One region of the Flavonifractor sp. An9 genome, then DNA from elsewhere that is predicted to be linked to it. Evidence: riboswitches for the same ligand, from Rfam matches in the RefSeq annotation. Region 1 holds a riboswitch; the other holds the start of a gene.
What was found. Region 1 has a riboswitch for cobalamin ahead of B5G40_RS09675 (hypothetical protein). Riboswitches for the same ligand answer to the same signal wherever they lie in the genome.
Positions count from the first base shown of each region.

Region 2: another riboswitch for cobalamin. It lies ahead of cbiD (cobalt-precorrin-5B (C(1))-methyltransferase CbiD); the one in region 1 lies ahead of B5G40_RS09675 (hypothetical protein).

Region 1 covers NZ_NFHC01000013.1:33,317-38,357, forward strand. The annotation lists gene B5G40_RS09665 (sensor histidine kinase) at 1-1,608, shown strand, start outside; gene B5G40_RS09670 (DUF975 family protein) at 1,657-2,484, shown strand; cobalamin riboswitch at 2,537-2,731, shown strand; gene B5G40_RS09675 (hypothetical protein) at 2,885-3,538, shown strand; gene polA (DNA polymerase I) at 3,750-5,041, shown strand, end outside.
Region 2 covers NZ_NFHC01000003.1:156,213-161,253, forward strand. The annotation lists gene B5G40_RS03730 (cobalt-precorrin 5A hydrolase) at 1-560, opposite strand, end outside; gene cobM (precorrin-4 C(11)-methyltransferase) at 560-1,315, opposite strand; gene cbiD (cobalt-precorrin-5B (C(1))-methyltransferase CbiD) at 1,362-2,498, opposite strand; cobalamin riboswitch at 2,593-2,776, opposite strand; gene B5G40_RS03745 (GNAT family N-acetyltransferase) at 2,825-3,277, opposite strand; gene B5G40_RS03750 (cation-translocating P-type ATPase) at 3,280-5,041, opposite strand, start outside.

The DNA.
Region 1 (5,041 bases):
ATTTTCCTGCTGCTGTGGGGGGCGGCCATGGCGGCCCTGATCTGGGTCAACTATCAATGGTGCCGGGAGGATGTGGCGGTACAGAGCAACGAGCTGTCCATGCGCATCAGAAGCGGGGAGATCATCCTGACCGCCCAGCCGGACAACCTGGGCATCGTCCGGTTTCTTCCCTGGGAGGACGGCTATTGTTCCGCCATCCTCACCATGAGCGGGGGGTGGCTGCTCCGGGACTACGGGGGGCAGCTCTTTCTCCGGGCGTACACGGAGGACGGGGACCGGCTGGGCCAGACACAGATGCTGATGGGCTATACCGCGATGGTAGAGGATGCTGATCCAGAGGAGGAGCCGGTCCTGTACCTGGTCCTTGATCCGGTCCTGTCCCAGGAGCAGATGCTGGCGGCACTGGACACCCTGGAGGGCTACCGGGAACCGGTCTTGTACCAGGGGGATGCCGGCGCGGCTGGGACGGAGTTTACCGGCCTCCGGGCGGTGGGCTGGCGTGAGGGCCAGGTGCTGTATGTGCAGAAGCTGACTCTCTGCTTTGAAACGGGGGAAGTGGTGTTGGCCGATACGCAGGCCGACCTGTTCCCCGGCCAGGCGCCGCAGTCCTATTCCGGTACCTGGGTGGAGTTTTATTCCCCCCTGCTGGGCCGGGGGGATCCGGAGCCCCAGCTGGAGCGGTACCAGGCTCTGGCGGCAGAGGTGGACGAGCTGGAGGAGAGGATTCCCCAGACTGCCCAGGGAGGGCTGGCCTTTGGCGGCGGCCAGTATTCCAACGCCTATCTGGATGTCGGCGCCGTGAGACCTCTCGCGTCAAACTATTACCTGCCTGAGCTGTACGCCCTCACCGGGCTGAAACCGGTGCTCCTGCTCACCCTGGGAGCGGCGGCGGCCCTGGCCCTGTTCACAGCCTGGCTGGAGTACCGGGCCATCCGGCGGGAGCGGGCCTTCGTCCGGGGGGCGGCCCATGAACTCAAGACTCCTCTGGCGGTGCTGCGCACCCATGCCGAGGCCCTGCGGGAGGACATCGACCCCGCCAAGCGGGGCCAGTATCTGGACACCGTGGTGGCTGAGAGCGACCGGATGGCGGCCCTGGTGGGGAGCCTGATGGACCTGGCCCGGCTGGAGAGCGGCGGCAAGGTGGAACGGGAACCCCTGGATCTGGATGCTCTGGTGGAGAATGGTGCTGCACGGCTGTCCCTGCTGGCAGAGGAAAAGAACATTGAACTGCGTACTCAACTGGCCCCGGCATCCATGCTGGGGGACCGGCTGCGGTTGGAGGAAATGGTGGACAATCTGGCGGACAATGCCCTGCGCCACTGCACCCCCGGCGGCGCGGTGACCATTTCCCTGGCCCAAAAGGGACGGCGGATCACGCTGACCGTGGACAACGACGGCCCCGTCATCCCGCAAAAACATCTGGACCGCCTGTTTGAGCCCTTCTACCGGGGGGATGAGGGCCGCAGCCGGGCGGACGGAGGTACCGGTTTGGGCCTGGCCATTGTCCGGGCGGCGGTGGAGGCCCATGGAGGACGCTGCTGGGCGGTCAACCGGACGGGGGGCGTGACCTTTACGGTGGTGCTGCCCGGGTTGCAATCGAAAACATGATGTGGTATCATTTCCTCAACAAGGTAGAAACGATTGTGAGGGAGTACCATGGGATATAACCGTCCTGAGTCCAAGTGGCTGGCACGGGATGCCATGCGGGGGGCCTATCCCCACCCCATGCTGGTAACGCTGGTGTATGTGCTGCTGACCGGTGTACTGAGCAGTGTGGTGCTGAATTTTGTATCTGAGCCTTTTCAGGCTGCCTATTTTTATCTAACAGAGACCAACTATGAAGTGGAAGAGATCCTGACCGCCATTTTTACCCCCCAGCGTATTACAGTGATTCTGGTCATGGAGCTGCTGCTGGCGCTCTATAGCTGGGTGATGGATTACGGATATACCTCCTATAGCCTGCGATTGGCCCGGCGGGAAGGGCCCAGCTACCGCAATCTGCTGGATGGCTTTTATACGATAGGACGGGCACTGGCTGTGAATTTCCTGTCGGCCCTGTTTGTGTTCCTGTGGGGGCTCATCGGTATGGCGGTCTATGTGGGCTTTGTGTTCCTGGCCTATCTAATGCACAGCGTCACCCTGATCCTTGTTGGCGCTTTGATCATGCTGGTTTGGATGATTGCCATATCCTATCGTTACCGGCTGGCGGTCTACTTTCTGCTGGACCACCCGGAGATGGGCGCCCTGGAGGCCATTGGCCACAGCCGCAGCGCCATGCGGGGCAATATCATGGCACTGTTCGTACAGGACCTGTCCTTCCTGGGATGGCTGATTTTGTCTCCCTTCACCCTGGGTATTCTGAGCCTGTGGATCGGCCCCTATATGGGGGCGGCCAATGCCAATTTTTATAACTGGGTGGTGTATGGAGCCTTTCCTCAGCGTCCTCAGCCCGGCGGGTGGAACGGACCTTACGGCGGGATGTAACCAAAGTAGGCATTGTATTTTCGGACGAAGATGATATAATAGAAACAACAACTGAATCCAATCAGCGGTTGGTAGCTATCCGTCCTCAGAGGCGGAGCTTTCAATGGGAATGCGGTGCAAGTCCGCAGCAGCCCTCTCTACTGTAAGGATGACGAGCGCTCATAAGGTCACTGTCCGGGTACGGATGGGAAGACGGGCGTAAGGTTGAATCCAAGCCAGGAGACCAGCCAGCCGCGACGGTAACGCGCATATTCGGCGGGGAAATGGCGCGTGACAGCACAGGCGTTTGAGCTGATGAAAAAAGAGTTTCCCGTCCGGGAAACTCTTTTCTTTTGCTATGGTCTGGGCCATAGATGTCCCCGCCGGAATCCATTTGCAGCGGCAGGGAGGTAGTAAAGCTATGGAACGGACCGGAAAGAACAGATTGTCCCAGCGGGAATTGAATGGATATCGTCAGTGGCTGGCGGAACTGGAGGAGGAAATGGCCGATACGCCCGGATTATCTCAGCAGCTGGATGGAGATCTTACCCTCTATTTTTCCCCGGAATGTCCCATTGGCAGACAGGTGTATACCAGCTTTTCCGACGAAGAACTATTGGAGTCACTGGTGGAGACCATGGAGGGGCGCAATGGTTCGCCCCGTCCGGAGCGGTTGCTGTGCGTCTACCGCTGGTATCTGGAAAAGCGCTTTGGTTCCCTCCATCATGCCTGTTGGCGGGCACGGGGCCGGAGCCGCCAGCAGGCGGCAGAGCGCATGTGGCCGGCGGACTGGCCCGAGCGGGTGGACACCCTGCCCTTCCTGAAGCGGTGCGCGTCCCGGGGTATATGCTTGGATGAGGATGCCCGACAAACACTGGGGGAGTACTGCGCGGCGGTCCGACGGACAGGTCAGCCTCCCTGCCGGGAGGAGCTGCCCGGGGAGCTGGATGTATTGTTCAGACAAGTGGGCTGCACCTGGCAGACCGGACTGGAACTGCTGGGTATTCCTGCGCTGAGCAAGTCCGTGCGCCGACATATGCGGCGCTATTGGGCGCGGAATGTTAGCCATGCCTGAAGCCGGAGGGGAAGGACCTTCCTAATACCGCCGTCTCAGAAGGATCTATATCCTGCTGGCTTCTGCCGAGGGGTATTTGACCTCGGCGCACATAGCGGTCACCATTGTGAGGTGACCCGGCGGGCTTTTCTCTTGTATGGGACGGAGAAAGCTGGTATACTATATCCTGAGATTTTATGTCCGGGAGTACCGGACAGCAGGAGGTCCTTTCATGAAGCTCATGGTCATTGACGGCAATTCCATCATCAACCGGGCCTTTTACGGAATCCGGTTGCTTACCACCAAGGACGGCACCCCCACCAACGCCGTCTATGGCTTCGTGAACATCCTGCTCAAGCTGATAGACGAGGAACAGCCCGACGCCCTGTGCGTCACCTTTGACCGAAAGGCCCCCACCTTCCGCCACCTGGCCTATGAAGGCTATAAGGCCCAGCGGAAGGGGATGCCGGAGGAGTTGGCGGCTCAATTGCCTATCCTGAAGCAGGTACTGGAGGCCATGAACATCCCTCGCTATGAGATGGATGGCTGGGAGGCCGACGACCTCATCGGTACCATCTCGGTGAAGGATACCGCCGCCGGGTGGAATACCGTCATCGTCACCGGCGACAAGGACTCCCTCCAGCTGGTCACCGATACCACCCGGGTGAAGCTGGTGTCCACCCGTATGGGCCAGACCACCACCAAGGAGATGACCCCCGAGGCCTTCCGGGAGGCCTACGGCTTTGATCCCATCCACATGGTGGACCTGAAGGCACTGATGGGGGATACCAGCGATAACATCCCCGGTGTCAAGGGGATCGGTGAAAAGACCGCCATGGACCTGATCCAGCGCTACCACAGCGTGGAAGCCATTTATCAGGATCTGGACAGCGTAGAGGCCAAGCCTGCCGTGCTTAAGAAACTGACCGAAGGGGCAGACCAGGCTAAAATGTCCTACGACCTGGCCCTCATCCACTGCGATGCCCCCATCGACTTCACCCCCGAGGCCAACCTGCGGAAGGAACCCAATGCCGCCGTCCTGTACGAGCTTTTCCTCAAGCTGGAGTTCAATAAGCTGATCGACAAGCTGGGCCTCAGCGCTCCTCAGGGGGAGGTGCAGCAGGAGGAACAGTTTACCGGCACCTGCACCAGCGAAGATGTCACCGATTTGAACCGGGCAGAGGAGCTGTTGTCTATCTGGCGGCAGAAGGACAGCGTGGATGTGCTGGCCCTGCCCTCTCTGGACGTGGTTGTGGTGGAGCACTGGGAGAGTGAGCAGGATAGCCACGCCGCCATTCTCCGGGCTGACCAGATGGAGGGATATAACGACGTTCTCAAGGCCCTCTTTGCTCCTGACATCAAGAAGAACACCCACGATGTGAAAACCCTGCTGTCCAGACTGCTGAACGAGGGCATCGAGGGAGGCGGCTTCGTTTTTGATACGGCTCTGGCGGCCTATCTGCTGGCTCCCACCGACGGCAGTTACGAGCTGGAGACTTTGGGTATGCGGTGGTTCAACCATGA
Region 2 (5,041 bases), on a different contig from region 1:
ACCCCCAGCTCCGCCAGGCCGCGAGTCAGTCCCGCCGGGCAGGGGTGGCCGAAGTCGCTGACAAAACCCACCGGCTTCCCCTCCAGCAGGGCGGCGGAGATCTCCTTGGCCAGCACCCGGTCGGTAATGACCATGTCCCGCTCCCTGGCCCACACGTCCACAGCAAAGAGGCCGTTGACGTCGGTGGCGGTGGACACCGCCGCCTGACCGCCGGTAAGGGCGGCCACCTTCAGGGCCAGCTCATTGGCCCCTCCCACATGACCGGACAGCAGGGGGATCACAAACCGCCCCGCCTCGTCCACGCTCACCACGGCGGGGTCGGTAAATTTATCCCTCACATGGGGGGCAATGGCCCGGACGGCGATGCCCGCCGCTCCCACAAAGAGGAGGGCGTCCGCCTCGGCCCAGGCTTTTTCCGTCCAGCCCTCCAGGCTGTCATAGGCCTCCGCCCCCACCTCAGGGGCGAACCGGGCAGGCACATGGAGGGTGGCCTCCAGCGCATCAGCCAGGGTACGGCCCAAAGCCGCCCCCCGCCGGGTAAAGGCAATGATGGCCGCCATCACTTGCTGGCCTCCCGGAATTCATGGGTAAAGGTGGGGTCGTACAGCTTGGACCGCTTGTAATCATCCCCCAGAAAATAACCGATAGTAATGAGGGCCGTCTTGGTTACATGGTTCTCCTTGGCGGTTTTCGCCAGGGTGGACACGGTGCAGCGGTACACCTTCTCCTCCGGCCAGGTGGCCTTGTACACGATGGCCGCCGGGGTATCGGGCGCATAGCCCCCCGCCATCAGCTCCTCCTCCACCTGCTCCAGCAGGCCGGTGGACAGGAAGAGCACCATGGTGCAGCCGTGGGAGGCCATCTTCCGCAGCTGCTCCCCCTCGGGCACCGGGGTACGGCCCGCCATGCGGGTAATGATAACCGACTGTGATACATCGGGCAGAGTATACTCCGCGCAGAGGGCAGCAGCCGCTCCCGAGAAGGAGGACACACCGGGGGTCACGTCGTAGGAGATACCCAGTTTGTCCAGCTCGTCCATCTGCTCCCGGTGGGCGCCGTACAGAGAGGGATCGCCGGTGTGGAGCCGGGCAGTGGTGCCCCCCCTGGCCTCGGTGTCCTTCATTACCTCAATGACCTCTTCCAGGGTCATCTTGGCGCTGTCATAGACCTGGCAGCCCTCCTTTTTATAATCCAGCAGGGCGGGGTTCACCAGGGAACCGGCATAGATGATGACATCCGCCTCCCCCAGCAGCTTAGCTCCCCGCACGGTGATGAGATCGGCCCCACCGGGGCCCGCGCCGATGAAATGTACCATAATCGAAACTCCTATCTGTATCGGCGGACGGCCGTAAAAGTCGCCCCTACGATTGATGTTGATGCAGAGCCAGCAAGTTTTCAGCCCCTGTTGTCTTTCCCAGCAGTCCGTACTGGTTGGAGAAGAACACCGCCTCAATGGCCAGGTCGGGCCCGGCCCGGTGGTGCAGCACCTCCTCCAGAGCCTGGGCGATGGAGGCCATCACCGGCTCCAGCAGCCCGTCCTCTTTCAGCAGCTCTACCCCGGCATCGGTGGTAGGGCAGGCAAAGAGGGCTTTCAGCAGCGCCGGGCTCCCGCCCGCCAGGGCAGCGTGGGCGGTGAGGGTCTCCCGCCGGCCATCGGCCACCTTGGAGTGGGTGTTCATGTTCCCCGCCGCCACTTTAATCAGCTTGCCCAGGTGGCCCACCAGCAGGAAGGATCGGAAGCCCAGCCCGGCAGCGTGGTCGATGGCGTGACCCAGATAGTTGCTGCAAGTGCAGCGATGGGTCAGGTCCAGGTCCAGAGTCCCCTCCGCGAAGGAATCCCCGTAGTTGCCGGGGGTGACCAGCAGATCGGTCACGCCTGCGGCTTTGGCTATATCCTGCTCCAGGTAGAGGGAGTCAATGAGGGCGGCCTCGCTCATGGGGCGGACGATGCCGCTGGTACCCAGGATGGAGATGCCCCCTTCAATACCCAGCCGGGGGTTGAAGGTGTGGGCGGCCAGCGTCTCTCCCTCCGGCACCGAAATGGTAATGGACAGTCCGCCGGTATAGCCCGCCCTGGCCATCTCCTCCTCCGCCTGGTGCCGGATCATCATCCGGGGGGTGGAGTTGATGGCAGCTGCGCCTACCGGCTGGTCCAGTCCGGGCCGGGTCACCCGGCCCACGCCGGTACCGCCGTCGATGGTGATGCCGGGGGTGTCGGTCTTTTCCGCCCGTGCGAAGATCAGGGTTCCGTTTGTCACATCCGGGTCGTCCCCGCCGTCCTTCCGGACGGCGCAGCTGGCCCAGCCGGTTCCGGCGGACTGTTCCAGCAGTTCAACCTCCACCGCGATCCCCGCAGGGGTATCCACCCGCACTGCGGGCAAAGCCTCCCCGGTAAGCAGCAACCGGACTGCCCCGGCTGTAGCGGCGGCGGCACAAGTGCCGGTGGTATAGCCGCAGCGCAGCTGCTTGTTCCCCACCGGGATATATAGTTCCAGCACCAGACCGCCTCCTTCGACACAAAAAGGCCCTCCCCAGCTTTGGGGAGGGCCTTTTTCAATGAAAAAATGCCGCACCTCTCCACCTCAGAGCTACGCAATACGGTATCCCTGCAGCGGGTCTCCTGGCTTGCGTTTCCTCCTCCGGCGCACCTTCTCAGCCCCACGGGCCAATGGTATTCGCGCCTTCGTCCACGCTTACAGTAGAGGTAAGACTGCGCCGGATTTGCACCGGCTTCCCCTTTCGCGGCACTGCCACAACTGCGGATACGATTCAATTCTCCGCTCATTATATCAGGACGCAGAGGAAAAGTAAAGGTAATTTCTTGTCATATGAGCGCACAGGGCGGTTCCCATACCATGACAAAATTGGTCAATTTGACCCCATGGCGTTCCACCTGCTGCTCCCGCTCCACCCGCCAGCCCCGGTGTTCAAAGAAGGGCCGGGCGGTAAGAGAAGCATGGGTCAGCCGGGCGCCGGGCAGGCCGTCGCACAGGGCGGTGGCAATCCCCCGGCCCTGGAGATCCTTATGGACATAGAGCCGGTCCAGGTAGCCGTCGTCGGCCAGATCGGCAAAGCCAGCCACCATCCCGTCCCACTCCGCCACCAAAGTAGTGTGGGCCTGAAAGGAGGCATCCCAGGCCGCCAGATCCACCTGTCCGTCGGCCCAGGCATCCAGCTGCTCCGGGGTGTAGTCCTGTCCGCACACTCCATGAACCGTCTGATAAAAGAGCTCCGCCAGAATGGGGCAGTCCGACGGACGGTAGGGCCGTACCGTCAGACTCATGTGCGGCGCCTCATATGTCTGGCCTTGTCCCACAGCAGGGCGCCGTACTGACATACCTTCAGCAGCACGTTCATCACCGGGTAGGACAGGCACAGGAACACCACCAGCACCAGGAAGGACTGAATCGTCAGCTGGCTCAGGCCAAAGCTGGCCCCGAACCAGATGATGGCCACCGCGGAGGAGGCGCTCATGGCGATCATCAGCACCCGCCGCTTCCAGTCGAAGGGCTTACATACCTGATAGAGCACCAGCAGGCCGATGACCACCAGCAGAATGGTGGACATGGTGGACAGCTCGTCGGTGGTGAAGCCGAACACCAGATAGAAGGCCTCCAGCCCCAGCACGATGATCAGGTCGGTAAGGCCGCCGGGCAGGGCTGCCCGGAACACGTTGGTAAGAAATTTTCCCTTTACCAGGGCGTGGTTGGGCTCCAGAGCCAGGAAGAGGGAGGGCACGCCGATGGTGACGGCGCTGAGGAAGGAGATCTGCAGCGGGGTCACCGGGTAGGGGAAGGTGGCGAACAGGGAGATGATGGACAGGAAGAAGGAGAAGATGTTTTTCACCAGATAGAGGGCGGCAGCCCGCTGGATGTTGTTGATGACCCGCCGGCCCTCGGCCACCACCTTGGGCATGGCGGCAAAGTCGGAGTTGAGGAGCACCAGCTGGGCGGCGTGGCAGGCGGCCTCCGCGCCGGAGGCCATGGCAATGCCGCAGTCGGCGTCCTTCAGGGCCAGCACGTCGTTGACGCCGTCGCCGGTCATGGCCACGGTGTGGCCCGCCCGCTGAAGGGCCTGGACCAGCTTGCGCTTCTGGTCGGGGGTGACCCGGCCGAACACGGTAAATTCCCGCACCGCCCGGTCCATGTCGGCATCGGAGTGGAGGGTGGCGGCGTCCACATAGCGGTCCGCCCCCTGGATGCCCGCCTGACGGGCCACCTCGGCCACCGTCACCGGGTTATCGCCGGAAATGACCTTAACGGCCACCTTCTGCTCGGCAAAGAACTGGAAGGTCTTGGGCGCCGATTCCCGCACCCGGTTGGACAGCAGCACCAGGGCCATGGGGCACACCCGCCGGGGGTCCAGCCCCTTCTGGTCGGGCATCCCCTGGTATTCTGCGGCCAACAGCACCCGGTAGCCCTTGGCGGACCAGGGGTCCACCTGCTCCTTCAGATCCCCGTACCGGGGCCCCAGGATGAACTCGGGAGCGCCCACCAGATAGGCGCCGTGGCCGGGAAAGACGGCGGCGCTCCACTTGGTGGCGGAGGTGAAGGGGATGGTCTTTTCCGCGTGCCAGGCCGACCGGCCGTGGAACTTCTTTTGCATGGCCCGGGCAGTATCGTTGTCCGCCTCGGAAACCTGATAAAAGGCGTTGAGGATCTCGGTGACCTCGGTCTCGGCGTACTTCTCCGGGTCCAGGTACACCACCTCCCCCACCTCCATCCGGGGTTCGGTGATGGTGCCTGTCTTGTCCACACACAGCACATCCACCCGTGCCAGGGTCTCGATGCAGTTCATATCCTGGGCCAGCACCTTGCCCTGGGCCAGCCGGATCATGCTCACTGCCAGGGCCACGCTGGTCAGCAGGTAGAGGCCCTCGGGGATCATGCCGATGAGGGCGGCCACCGTGGACACCACCGTCTCCTGGAAGGTGCGGCCCACGATGAAAAATTCCTTGGCAAAGAGGGCAATGCCGATGGGGATGAGCAGGATACCGATGACCCGGATCAGCTTGTCCAGAGAGGACATCATCTCGCTCTTG